DNA from 4 places in the Neorhizobium sp. R1-B genome. Region 4 is predicted to be linked to each of the others. Evidence: riboswitches for the same ligand, from Rfam matches in the RefSeq annotation. Region 4 holds a riboswitch; each other region holds the start of a gene.
The links. Region 4 has a riboswitch for cobalamin ahead of EDE05_RS15825 (CbtB-domain containing protein). Riboswitches for the same ligand answer to the same signal wherever they lie in the genome.
Positions count from the first base shown of each region.

Region 1: another riboswitch for cobalamin. It lies ahead of EDE05_RS07615 (ABC transporter substrate-binding protein); the one in region 4 lies ahead of EDE05_RS15825 (CbtB-domain containing protein).
Region 2: another riboswitch for cobalamin. It lies ahead of bluB (5,6-dimethylbenzimidazole synthase); the one in region 4 lies ahead of EDE05_RS15825 (CbtB-domain containing protein).
Region 3: another riboswitch for cobalamin. It lies ahead of EDE05_RS00165 (aromatic ring-hydroxylating dioxygenase subunit alpha); the one in region 4 lies ahead of EDE05_RS15825 (CbtB-domain containing protein).

Region 1 is NZ_SOEM01000004.1:114,204-117,406, reverse strand. It holds gene EDE05_RS07620 (iron ABC transporter permease) at 1-383, opposite strand, end outside; gene EDE05_RS07615 (ABC transporter substrate-binding protein) at 380-1,411, opposite strand; cobalamin riboswitch at 1,598-1,835, opposite strand; gene EDE05_RS07610 (LysR family transcriptional regulator) at 2,293-3,189, shown strand.
Region 2 is NZ_SOEM01000034.1:5,816-9,018, reverse strand. It holds gene EDE05_RS25265 (NADP-dependent malic enzyme) at 1-242, shown strand, start outside; gene EDE05_RS25260 (hypothetical protein) at 362-1,030, shown strand; gene bluB (5,6-dimethylbenzimidazole synthase) at 1,031-1,717, opposite strand; cobalamin riboswitch at 1,792-1,977, opposite strand; gene EDE05_RS25250 (TolB family protein) at 2,004-2,834, opposite strand; gene EDE05_RS25245 (NAD+ synthase) at 2,845-3,203, opposite strand, start outside.
Region 3 is NZ_SOEM01000001.1:40,542-43,744, forward strand. It holds gene EDE05_RS00155 (BA14K family protein) at 1-34, opposite strand, end outside; gene EDE05_RS00160 (BA14K family protein) at 230-652, opposite strand; gene EDE05_RS00165 (aromatic ring-hydroxylating dioxygenase subunit alpha) at 770-2,014, opposite strand; cobalamin riboswitch at 2,111-2,326, opposite strand; gene EDE05_RS00170 (DUF6656 family protein) at 2,495-3,091, shown strand; gene EDE05_RS00175 (L-threonylcarbamoyladenylate synthase) at 3,126-3,203, shown strand, end outside.
Region 4 is NZ_SOEM01000010.1:160,921-164,123, forward strand. It holds gene cobW (cobalamin biosynthesis protein CobW) at 1-303, opposite strand, end outside; gene EDE05_RS15820 (DUF1636 domain-containing protein) at 300-701, opposite strand; cobalamin riboswitch at 808-1,010, opposite strand; cobalamin riboswitch at 1,069-1,262, shown strand; gene EDE05_RS15825 (CbtB-domain containing protein) at 1,299-1,475, shown strand; gene EDE05_RS15830 (CbtA family protein) at 1,489-2,244, shown strand; gene cobO (cob(I)yrinic acid a,c-diamide adenosyltransferase) at 2,241-2,855, shown strand; gene EDE05_RS15840 (cobyric acid synthase) at 2,860-3,203, shown strand, end outside.

The DNA.
Region 1 (3,203 bases), on a different contig from region 4:
AGCGTCATCATGCCGCCCCCCAGGCCAAGAATCGCCACGCTGACGGCCCCGGTGGAAGCCCCCGCGGAGATCCCGAGGATATAGGGATCGGCTAGCGGATTGCGCAGCAGCGACTGCAGCACCACCCCGGACAAGGCGAGCGCCGCACCGCAGCAAGCCGCTACGACTGCCCGACTGAGCCGATAGCTCCAGACGATGCCTTCGTCGATCGGCTCGAGCGCATAGCCCGCACTCCACAGCCGGTTGGCCACCGTCTTGGCAACCACCCCGAACGGGATCGAAGTCTCGCCGATCGCTGCGCCAAGCCACAAGACTGCGACGAGGACCACAAGCGCCAGCGGAATAGCGCCCGTACGGCCAATGGAAGAGACTGCAGGTCTCATTTGACCAGACCGGCGCCTGCAATGGCATCGGCCAGCGCCTCAATGCCCTCGATGGTGCGGATCGTCGGATTCATGGCTTGCGCATCCATGTCGAAGACATGGCCGCTCCTAACTGCCGGCATCAGGCTGGCGACAGGATCGGTGTCCAGGAATTTACGTTTCGCCTCGATGCTGTCCAGCGGGTAACGGCGGCGATTCATTGCGCCGGCCACAATCATCGTCGGATTGGCCCTGGCGATTGTCTCCCAGCCCACCGTCGGCCATTCCTCGTCGGTTTTGATGATGTTTTCGATCCCGAGAGCCGACATGATGTAGCCGGGCGCCCCGTTTTTACCCGCCACGTATGGGTCAGCGTCTTGCTGGGCGCTGGAAAACCAAAAGACGGCCGAAAGCCTGCCCTCGACAGAAGCGACCTTGGCGCGCGCCGCTGCCTCACGCCGCTTGAGATCGGCCACTACTTCCTCGCCCTTTTCCTGCACGTCGTAGATCTTCGCGAGATCACGAACCTCCTGATAGACGAGGTCCATGGTAAAAACCTGATGGCGGACGCCGTCGCCGGCGGCGGAATTTTCCTTGCCCATGCAGTCGGACGGCGACGTGTAGACCGCGATGCCCAGTTCCTCGAACTGTTCGGGCTTTGCAACGACACCCTCGGGACCGACCTGCCACTGGAACTGCACGGTGACGATGTCCGGCTTCTTTCCAAGCACGCTTTCAAAGCTCGGATCGTTGTCGGCGAGGCGTTCGATCTTGGCGTTGACCTCTTCGTAGCCTTTCAGGACAGGCCCGACCCACAGCGCAGTGCCGATCACCTTGTCCGCAAGACCGAGAAGGTAGAGAATCTCGGTGCTGCTCTGGCCGATCGAGACGGTGCGTGACGGCGCGTTCTTGAAGGTTATCTGCCGCCCGCAATTCTCAAGCGTGAGAGGATAGACGGTTTCTGCCGCCAGGGCGTTGTGAAACAGTCCTGAAACAATCAAGGACAAAGCGCACAGGCCAACGTGCGGCCACCGCTTGGAAGTGATCATCGTTATATTTCCCGAAGTGTGATGTGAATGCGGGTCCTGAACGGGCCGCGCTAGATATCAGGATGCTTTCAAAGCACCCGGTCGCCCCGTCGACGATGGAGATCTGGGAAATATGATACGCAAAAGCGCGATGAAGCGCGGGTGTCGGCCATGTCTTTCTCCTCTTCGGGCATCCCCGCCCGTGATGATGGATCGATGTTCGACGGCAGGTCTCCTGGCTTGCGAATATCTGTCGCCCACCTGCCTTCCCGCGCCCAAAACCAGCGCAGTGGCATGGCGCCTTTCGGCACCACGAGGATGGACGGCAATCCGCTCACAGTTGCGGGGGCAGCCACGGTCTTGGATCCCCTTCGGGTCGTCCGCACCGTATTCCCTTTTCGTCCCGTTGCTTTTGACTCCGGGAACCGTCATCGCCAGATAAAGGCCCGTCCGTCTCGCCGTCAAGCTGGAAAAGACGGCAGCCAAGGTGCGGAGACCGAAGAGCAAGCGTATGAGATTTCCGCGCCCGTTCGGACCGGGGACTTTGGTCGAGATCGGCTCGGCGAGATACCGGTGATAGGTGAGGAGAAGCATACCGAGCCCCGTGTCGTATAATCACTCTCAAAAATCACACGGATCTGCATATGTAATGTTATTACATTCGTCAAATGAAAAGTTGCGCAAGAATGCTTCGTTACGGGCACCGGCCTTCTCTTTTCAGCCGCCGATGTCGTCCTTGCCGCTAATCGAGACGGAGGGGTGCGGCCGGGCGTCGTCGAGACGGAAGGATGCTGTCTCGCTGAAGACGGCAGCAGAGGCAACGCCTATGGATTGGTATCCATACTTCGCTTAATTTATCGATCCAGACCATAAGTCGTCTATGAAAACCGGACGGGGAAACGATGGCCAGGGAAGATTTCAACGACCTTTTATGGTTCCTGGCCGTGGCAGAGGAGCGGAGTTTCACCAGGGCTGCGGCCAAACTCGGTATTACTCAGTCCACGCTTAGCCACACGATCAAGCGCCTGGAGACACGCATGGGCCTGCGGCTTCTGTCCCGCACCACCCGTAACGTGGCGCTGACCGAAGCCGGTGAGCGTCTGTTTCAATCGCTGGCGCCTCGGGTCTCCGCCATAAGGGATGATCTTGCGGCACTCATGGCCCTGCGCGACAAACCGTCCGGCACTATTAGGATTACCTTGTCTGATCACGCGCTGGAAAGCATCGTCTGGCCCAGACTGCAGCCGATCCTTTCTGAATACCCCGATATCAAGCTTGAGCTGAGCCGGGATAACGGCTTGCGCAATATTGTGGAAGACGGTTTCGACGCAGGGATAAGGCTCGGCGAGAGCATCGAGAAAGACATGATCGCCATCAGGGTCGGTCCCGACTGGCGAATGCTGGCTGTCGCCTCGCCCCAGTACCTTGCCACGCAACCGCCGCCGCAGCATCCGCAGGACCTCGTACAGCATAACTGCATCAACATGCGCCAGGCCACCGGCGGCGGGCTCTACGTCTGGGAATTCGAGAAGGACGGGCAAGAGCTACGTGTCAGAGTCGACGGCCAGCTCACCTTCAATAGCTCTTACCCCATGATAGATGCTGCCATGAAAAATGGTGGCATCGCCTATCTGCCGGAAGATCTTGTCGCCGAACACATCGCGACTGGACGCCTCGTGCCCATGCTGGAAGAATGGTCGCCTCCATTTTCAGGCTATTTCATCTATTACCCGACCCGGCATCAGAACTCCCCTGCCTTCAAGGTCGTCGTGGATGCCTTGAGATACCACGGGCATTAGGCGGTAGGGACGAA
Region 2 (3,203 bases), on a different contig from region 4:
TGCCAGACAGCTCGCTGACCGGAGAGGCCAATCTTCTGATCTTCCCGAACCTGGACGCGGCCAATATCTCGTTGGGGATCGTTCGAAATCTCACCGATGCACTTCATGTCGGACCGATTTTGTTGGGTACGGCGCTGCCTGCACATATCCTCTCGCCCTCGGTAACGTCGCGCGGCGTGGTAAACATGGCAGCGCTGGCTGTTGTGGAGGCCTCACAACCGGATTTCGCTCTGCAGTCCTAGGCCTGTGAACCGCATAATCCGTACTGGCTCCGCAGATTGCGAGAGCGTGCTTATGATATTGTCAACTGGCCTGCCTCATGATGCGGTTACCGATTCTAGAGATCGCCGGACATCGACTGATGCGCATTCGCAACCTGCTGATCGCCCCAATTCTGCTTGCACCCGACATGGCTTCCGCGCGGGATATAGGCACCTGCGCGGCGCTTTACCGGCAACTCAACAATGCTCCGCAAATCATCGGCAACACCGCCGAGATGCGGCGCTATTCGCAACATCTCAGCGAGATCAACGGCGACATTCGTCGGCATCGAATCGAGATGCGCCGCAGCGGCTGCGGCGGCAGCATCGTCGTCTTCGGTGGCAGCGCTAATGGCGGCGCCTGCGACGAGATGCGCGATGCGCTTGGCGCGATGGAGCGTGAGCGCGACGCGTTGACGGCGGATCGGGAGAATGCACGCCAGCTCTGGCGCTCGTCGGATGAACGCAATGCCATTCTTGCGTCGATCCGATCGAACGGCTGCCTCCCTTCCGATGTCGAAGAGGAGCGGAAAGAGCGGCTGAAGGTTCAGGGGATCGAATTGCCGAAACCGGAGCCCTATTCAGGAGTGACCGACCTGCGGACAAAAGATCCGAAGGAAACGAAAGCGGCAAACCTGCCGCCGCCTCCGCCGTTGGAGCGCACCTACGATCCGAACAAGAAGGTTCGCATAGTGGGCCCCCAGTTTCTGCCGGATACAAGCATTGATCTTGCCAATCCGAAGTCTACCGGCCCACAACCCCAGCAGTGATCAAGCTCGGCCCCATTTGTCGTTGAATACCAGGTCCTCGAGCAAGAGCCGCTGGCGCCAGCCCTTTACCGCCAGCTCCGGTTCTCGATAAAGGCGGTCGACGTAGCCGACGCAAAGCCAGGCAACGATTTGAATTCCCTCGGGGATACCAAGCAGTGTCCGCAGGTCCGCCTCGTGGAAAATGCTGACCCAGCCCACTCCGACACCTTCGGCCCGTGCCGCCAGCCAAAGGTTTTGCACCGCGCAGACGGACGAGAATACGTCCATGCGCGGATCATGAGTGCGACCGATGACAACGGGGCCTGCCCGCTCGGGATCGCAGGTGACGCAAATGCTGAGCGGCGCCTTGCGGATGCCCTCCAGCTTCAGGTTTTGGTAGACCTCGCGTCGTTCTTGCGGAAACATCTCCGCCGCTTCCTCATTGGCCCGCGAGAAGGCCTGCCAGGCGGCTTCACGGACCTTCGGGTCACGCACCAGGATAAAATTCCACGGCTGCATGAAACCGACCGACGGCGCAGCATGCGCCGCCCCAAGCAGCCGCCCAACGAGATCGTCCGGAAGCGGCTCGGGTAAAAACTGATCGCGCACGTCACGGCGCGTCTCTATGGCCCGGTAGACCGCAGCACGGTCACGTTCCGGGAATTCTTCTGCAGGCATCAAGGCATCGGCAAAAAGATCAGGTCGCATCGTTAATCCCCAACAATGCTGACACCCCGCGTAATAAAGCAGGGCACCAAAAAAACCTTGCCGCCGTCCACGCGGGTCGGTCTATCTCGACAGGCCGGTCTTCTGACTTGGCTTCATCCGCTCGCCGCAGCCTTCCCGGAAATCCCAGTGGCATCTACTTTGCGGCAAGCGTCCGCCTCACAGCGTTGGGCACGTTCCGGTCTCGCACCGGATTCCCGATTCTCCTGCCAGCGGCAGGCACCTGACGTCGCGGTTATGCATGAGCGGCCTCACGCATTCAAGCCCCTCATGCGACAGGGAAGTAGCGCACATAGGCGAACTCGTTTCCATCCGGCGACCAGTTGGGCGAATTCATTGTGCCTTGCCCGCCAAACAACTCGAACAAGGTCTCCACATGACCGCCATCCATGTCCATCAGCCGCACGCGGACGTTTTGGTCGCGCGGATGATCGAATACCGTCGCGTCGTAGGAGATGAAAACGATCTTGTCTCCTTTTGGTGACGGATGAGGAAACCAGTCGCCGTAATTGCTGTCGGTGATACGTTCCGCTGCGCCTCCCGACGCAGGTACGCGCCAGATCTGCATGATGCCGGTACGGCTGGAGTTGAAATAGATCCATTCGCCGTCGGGAGAATAGTCGGGCCCGTCGTTCCGCCCCTCTCCGAAAGTCAATCGTGTCTCTTCGCCGCCTTCCCTATCGATCGTATAGATATCGAAGAGATCGTCGCGGATACCGCAATAGGCGAATTTTCCACCATCCGGTGACCAGCCATGCCAGTAGGAGGGCAGTTTCTCCGTCACCAGCCGGGGATCACCACCCTCCGCCGGTAGCACATAGATTGCCGACTTGCCGAATTCTACCTTGTCGGAAATGGCGATCAGCGAGCCGTCCGGCGAAATGCCATGATCGTTGTTGCACTCACGCGCAAAGCCGGTATCGACTGGAACGGGAGCGCTGTCACCCAGCGGTGACAGCCGGTAGATCAGCCCGTCGCTGTTGAGCATCAGATAGTCACCACGCGGCGACCAGTTCGGCGCTTCGAACAGAGCTTCAGTCTGCCAGACAACCCGGTATTGCCGGGTGCGAATATTGTAGATCTCGACAGAACTCCGCAGCGCCATGCCCTCACCGGTCCCGGAATCGGTTGGTGATCGGATAGCGCCGATCTCGACCGAAGTTCTTTTTGGTGATCTTTACACCGGGTGCGGATTGCCTCCGCTTGTATTCGGCAAGATAAAGCAGGTGCTCAATTCGGTGGACGGTCGCCAGATCGTGACCCCGGGCTACAATCTCTTCCGTTCCCATTTCCAGCTCGACCAGGCATTCGAGGATATCGTCGAGTACCGGATAGGGCGGCAGCGAATCCTGGTCGGTCTGGTTGGGACGCAATTCCGCAGACGGCGCCTTGGCAAGGATGTTCTTCGGGATGACCTCGCCGCCGGATCCCAACGCGCCAGGCGGCAGATGCTCGTTGCGCCATGCGG
Region 3 (3,203 bases), on a different contig from region 4:
AGATTCCCGCAAGCGCCATCTTCTTGAACGTCATATTGAGCCCCATTCCTTAGTCGGTGCATCGAATTCTTAGCCGCAGCCGATGATTTCCATATCGGACAGACCGGATATTCGACACTCCTTTAGGAAATTGATCCTGAATAGGCGATTAACGTTTCAGGCATGAAAAACCTGGTCTCGGGCGTCATGCCCGAGACCAGGTCGCGACCGATAACTTGATGCTACCGGGTCAGTAAGGTGAGCGGCAGATCCGACGCACACCGGCACTGGCAACGTAAGTGTTGTCCGATGCACGGTAGGTGCGATAACGGCTTTCGCACCAGGCATAATGACGGCTGTTATAACCGCCCCGATCGGCCGTTATAGCACCACCGATGATCGCGCCCGCGCCAAAGGCGGCAAGCGGGAACCAGAAGCCGTTGTAGTAACGATATCCGGGCCGGCGTTCACGATAGCCGCGATGTCCCCTGTACCAGCCGTAACGATCACGGCGCCAGTCGCGGCGGTCGCGATACTGGACATCCGTGACGGCGGAATGCGCCGAAAAGGCGGGTGCCGAAGGCATCTGGAGTGCCTGGGCAGGGGCAAAGCTGGTCAACGTGGAAGCAAGGGCAACGGCCAATGCAGTCAAGCGAAGACGGTACCTCATCATGGTGTTTCCTCTGTCGTTGGTGAGCAAAGCAACGCCAGATCGAGGACTTTGTTCCTAGGATCCCCGGCAAGGATGCGATGCGGCCGATCACGAACAGGAGATCGGCCGCTCGTTGAGCTAGGCGACGATCGAAAGTTTTGCCTGATCCCCCTGCAGACGGTTGACCATGAAGTTCGAATACCATTCGACGAACTGCATGACGCCGCCCTCGTGCTCGGCCGAATACGGTCCCGGCTCGTAGGCCGGAGAGCGAATGCCAAAGGCGTTTTCCTCGACGATCTGGCGGTCCTGGTCGTTGGTCATGTTCCAGACATGCGTCAGCTCTTCGAGATTGTAATCGACGCCCTCGACCGCGTCCTTATGGACCAGCCATTTGGTGGTAACAGCGGTCTCCTCCGGCCCGAGCGGCGTGACGCGGAAGGAAATCGCGTGGTCGCCCAGCATATGATTCCAGGTGGTCGGGTAATGGAAGAGCAGCATGGTGCCGATGCCGTCGATTTTCACGTCGTCGGAAAGCCTCCGCTGCACGGCATTCCTGCCGGACATGGTGTAGCTCTCCGCTCCCTCGATCAGCGGCATGCGGGCGACACGGAACTGCCCGTCGGGTGAGATCCGGAACTCGCTCGGCAGATTGGCCGCCTCGCACCGCTGCCAGTGCTCGATGATAACAGGATCATCGATCGCGCCGGCAACGCCCGTGACCGTCGGCGCCTCCGGAAAGGTGCGGCAGAGCTCCGGATGATTTCCGGCACAATGATAACATTCCCGGTTGTTTTCCCAGACGAGCTTCCAATTGCCCTTCTCGATAATCGTCGACTGATGCGCAACCTTAGCTTCCGACAGGCGGTGCGGCGCCATATAGGGCTCGATCGCGGCGCGGACCGGTGCGAAATCCGGCGCTTCCTGAGCCAGGCAGATAAAGATGTAGCCGGCGACGCTTTCGCAATGCACCTTCTTCATTCCGAACTGGCTTTTGTCGAATTCCTTGCCCATATGGCGCCCGATCAACAACGAGCCGTCGAGTTCGTAAGTCCATTGATGATAGGGACAGACCAGCCGTACCGCCGAACCGCTTTCCTTGGTACAGACGCGGCTGCCGCGATGGCGGCAGGTATTGTGAAGGGCGCGAATCTGGCCATCGCGGCCGCGCACCACGACAACCGGATAATCGCCGATCTGAAGGGTGAAATAGCTGCCGTTCTTCGGCAGCTCGCAATCATGGCCAACAAATAGCCAGTCGCGATACCAGATCATCTCGAGATCGAGCTTGTAATAGTTGGGATCAGTATAAAACGCCTGTTCGAGACTGAAGCCTTCGCGGCGGTTCTTGAGCTGTCGCAGCGCCTGGTTGCGAATGTCCATCTTGCCTTCCTTGTCTTGCGGGCATGCGGAAGGACATGGAAAAACGGGCCGGCTCAGGCCTGCCAGTTTCCTGCCCCGAACGCCCGCCGCGATCGGTAACGTTTTTTTCCCCAAGGCTGGTTTCCGGGCTCAGGAGTTGCCCCTTTCGGGGCTGGTCCGGCGCCTTCCCGGGCGGCCCTTGCGGCTCTTTCCCAGTGGCTCTAGCCAAACCTTTAAACTCCACCACCGTTGCGGGGGCAGCGCCGGGCTTTGACCGGCTTCCCAATTCTCCGCCCTCCCTAGCCAGGCGGCACCTTGAGCTTGATGCGGATATAAGCATCCGCCCCGGCTGTCGCATAGGCGACATTGCGACATCGACAACCGCATTGACGACGACGCCAAAAGCCCTTCCAGCCTCGCATAAGGGAAACCTGTCATTAACGGCTAAATTCTAAAATACCGGCATCAACCGGAGCGGAGCCAGTGCAGGCCAAAGAAAAAATCCGCTATTTCGAAGCTCCCCCGCCAAGCCCTCCCGTGCCGGCGGCAACGAAATCCGCTGCTCATTCTGAATTTCTGAGAACCGGACGGATCGTCCGCCACAAACCCATCTGGCTGCCGCAGGAACGCCGCTATATCAGCCATGAGGAAGTCGCCGAGCGAACCGGCAAGCGGCTTGAAGCCGCCGGCGAAAAAAGCCACGAGCGCATCAACGCCTTTCACCGTTCCATTCAGTTTCCAAAGATCGTTTTCCATCGAACGCTCGAAGGAAGCCCGCATCTCGGTTATTGCCACGTGACGGCCGCGCGGACCCTTCTGGCACGCCGCGTGCCTGTCAGCTGGTCTTTCTATATCGCGAACTTCTTTTCCGAAATCGGGGAAGAGGAGAGATTCTTCGAGCGCATCCACACCTCCTATTCGCGCATGTATTTCGCCGTCGCGATCGAAGGTGAGCCAGGCCAACCATTTCAGGTCAGCCGGACGATCCGCAAGAATGGGCTGCTTTTCCAGACCAGCGACCCGATGGAGGCCATCAAGAACGTGCTTCTGCTCGGCGCGTCGAACGATGCGCTTCGCGAGATCATCAAAAAGCTTTGAAGCAGGTCGCTGTCCGCGCTATTGACGAGCGGACATGACGGCAGAGATCATCGACATCACCGCGGACCACGAGAACGCCATAGCGCGCGCCTGCGCGGTGCTGGCGGACGGC
Region 4 (3,203 bases):
GAGGATATGATCGACGCGCGGCTCGCGGGAAAGAATCTGGTCGATCGCCGGCACGAAGTCGTCTGCCACCGTGCAGCAGATGCAGCCGTTGGCAAGCTCGATGATATTGTCTTCCGGGCAGGTCTCAATACCGCAGCCCTTCAGCACCTCTCCGTCGATGCCGACATCGCCGAATTCGTTGACGATGATCGCCAGCCGCTTGCCATCCAGCTTTTCGATCAGGTTACGGATCAACGTGGTCTTGCCGGCGCCGAGGAATCCGGTAACGACGGTGCACGGAATGCGGTCGAAATTGACGCTCATGAAGGCATGTCCTCGTGATGATGAAAGGGTGGGATGCGGGCCGTCATGCCCTTGCCGCGCAGGCAGGCGGGACGGCCACGAAGGGGAAGGAAGCCACGCTCGTCTTCTGCGAGCATCATTGCGCCGGCGACGATATCGTCGACGTTCTCCAACGTCAGATGACCGAAGACATAGGACCAGCCGGACCGATGGTTGAAGGCGGCACTCGGGCTTTTTTCGCAATTGGCAAGGCAGGTCACCGGCTTGACTGCCAGCGGCTTGCCGGCGCTAGCTTCCTTCAGCGCAGCGATCATTTTCAGGCCCGGCCGGATATCCGGATCTGCTTCGTCACGGCAGTTCGTGCAGACGAAGATTGTCACGCCGATGTCGTCGGGATCGTCTTTTCGCTCGTCACTCATCATTCAGCCGCGTTACCGCCGGGTTCAAACAATCGGGGTGCGGAGCAGAAAAGCAAAGCTCGTCTGCCATGAATGACACGGCTTCCTCCGGAGCACCCCGCCCGGCGAAGCTTACAAATCCAACGGCAGGTCTCCTGGCTCGCGGGTCGCCGCCATTTGCCTGCCTTCCCGGATTATCCAGTGGCTCGGTGGCAATGGCTCGCCGCCTACAGTTGCGGGGGCAGCCGCGGCATTGAGCATAAAGCTCGCACCGCATTCTCTCTTAGCCCCTCCCGTTGCCAGAAAAGGACCGTTCCTTTCAACTACGCCCGGTCGCGACACCATGTCAATGCGTCGCAAAGGCGATTGCGAGGCTGGCGAATTCGTCTATAGTGGCCAAGCCTATGGTGCCCGAAAGGGTTTGAGGGAATGCGGTGTGACGGATTGTCGTCAAACCCGCGGCTGCCCCCGCAACTGTAAGCGGAAAGTCTTCGTCCATGAAGCCACTGGAAAATCCGGGAAGGCGGGCGTTAGGCGTTCGATCCGCGAGCCAGGAGACCTGCCGAGGCTGAAGACGAAATGGAACGGCCCTCGGGTGGAGGGCGAAAGGACGATACGATGGTTACGAATTCCGCTTCGATGGCAACGAGCGTTTCTGCTTCGAAGATTATTCCGCTTAGCATGACGGCCCTGCTTGGCTTGTTCATCGTCGGTTTCGTCGGCTTCTCCCACATGGAAGTCGTTCACAATGCCGCCCACGATTCGCGCCATTCCTTCGCTTTCCCCTGTCACTGAGGGAAAACTTTCCATGTCATTGTTTCGTAACATCGTCTTCACGGCGGTGATCGCCGGGCTATTGTCCGGATTGCTGCTCACGATCATGCAGAGCCTTTCCACCGTGCCGCTGATCCTGCAGGCCGAGGTATTTGAAAATGCCGGCGGTGGGGCAGGCCATAGCCACGATGTTCCGGCAGCGGGAGCAGCTAGTCCTGCCGACCACCACCATGACGAAGCGGCCTGGGCTCCAGCCGATGGCCTCGAACGCTTCATTTATACCGCCGCTGCCAATGCATTGTCGGCAATTGGTTTCGGGCTCGTTCTGGTCGCGGCTTCAGAGGCTCTTGGCGGCTTCAGGGGTTGGCGCGGCGGCCTGATGTTCGGCATTGCCGGCTTCCTCGCCGTCAGTCTCGCACCCGGTCTCGGCCTGCCGCCGGAATTGCCGGGCATGCCCGCTGCGGAACTTGGGCCTCGACAAATCTGGTGGATATCCACCGCCGTCTGCACTGCGGCTGCGCTTGGTCTCCTGGCTTACACGCGCTCGGCGATTTTTGCTGCCCTGGCGATCGGTCTGCTGATTGCTCCCCACCTGATCGGCGCGCCGCTGCCGCCGTCTCACGAGACGGTCGTGCCGGTCGAATTACACGCTCGCTTCGTCAACGCGGTTTATGCCACGAATCTGGTGTTCTGGGCCCTGCTTGGGGCAGCTTGCGGCATGCTTCGCGAGCGTTTTCACGCAGGCGAGGAGGCTTCTGCCGCATCTGCGGCAAAGCTCGCTTCACGGTGAAACAGGTCGACGAAAGCATAGCCGAGCGCCATCGCGCCAAGATGGCGAACCGCAAGGCGGTTCAGGACAAGGAAGTCGCGGAGAAGACCCTGGAAAAGGGCCTTCTCATCGTTCACACCGGCCCGGGTAAAGGCAAGTCCACCGCCGCTTTCGGGCTGGCGCTGCGCATGCTCGGCAACAACCGCCGAGTCGGCGTGGTGCAGTTCATCAAGGGCGCTTGGTCGACGGGCGAGCAGCCGGCGCTGGCGGTCTTCGGTGATCGCGTTGTCTGGCACACGATGGGCGAAGGCTTTACCTGGGAGACGCAGGACCTGAAACGCGATATCGCCGCCGCCGAAAAGGCTTGGGAAAAGGCGCTCGAGCTCATGGCTGACGAGACGATCGGCTTGATTATCCTGGACGAACTCAATATCGCGCTGCGCTATGATTACCTCGATCTCGACAAGGTCATTACGGAGCTGCAGTCGCGACGGCCGGACCTGCATGTCGTCGTCACCGGCCGAAATGCCAAACCAGCATTGATCGAGGTAGCCGACATGGTGACCGAGATGACGCTGGTGAAGCATCATTTCAAGGCGGGCGTAAAGGCTCAGGCCGGCATCGAGTTCTAGGCGCATGGTTGCTCGATCACTGATGTTTCAGGGAACGGGTTCGGACGTCGGCAAGTCGTTGGTCGTGGCGGGCCTTGCCCGCGCCTTCACGCTCCGAGGTCTGAAGGTTCTGCCGTTCAAACCGCAGAACATGTCGAACAATGCGGCGGTAACGGCCGACGGTGGTGAAATCGGCCGGGCGCAGGCATTGCAGGCCCGTGCCGCCAAGGCGCCGCTCAGCGTCCACATGAATCCTGTCTTGCTGAAGCCGCAGAGCGAAGTTGGCGCGCAAGTGGTGGTGCAAGGCAGGGTCGAGGGCAATGCCAAGGCGGCCGAATACCAGGATCTGAAGCCGAAGCTGATGCCGCG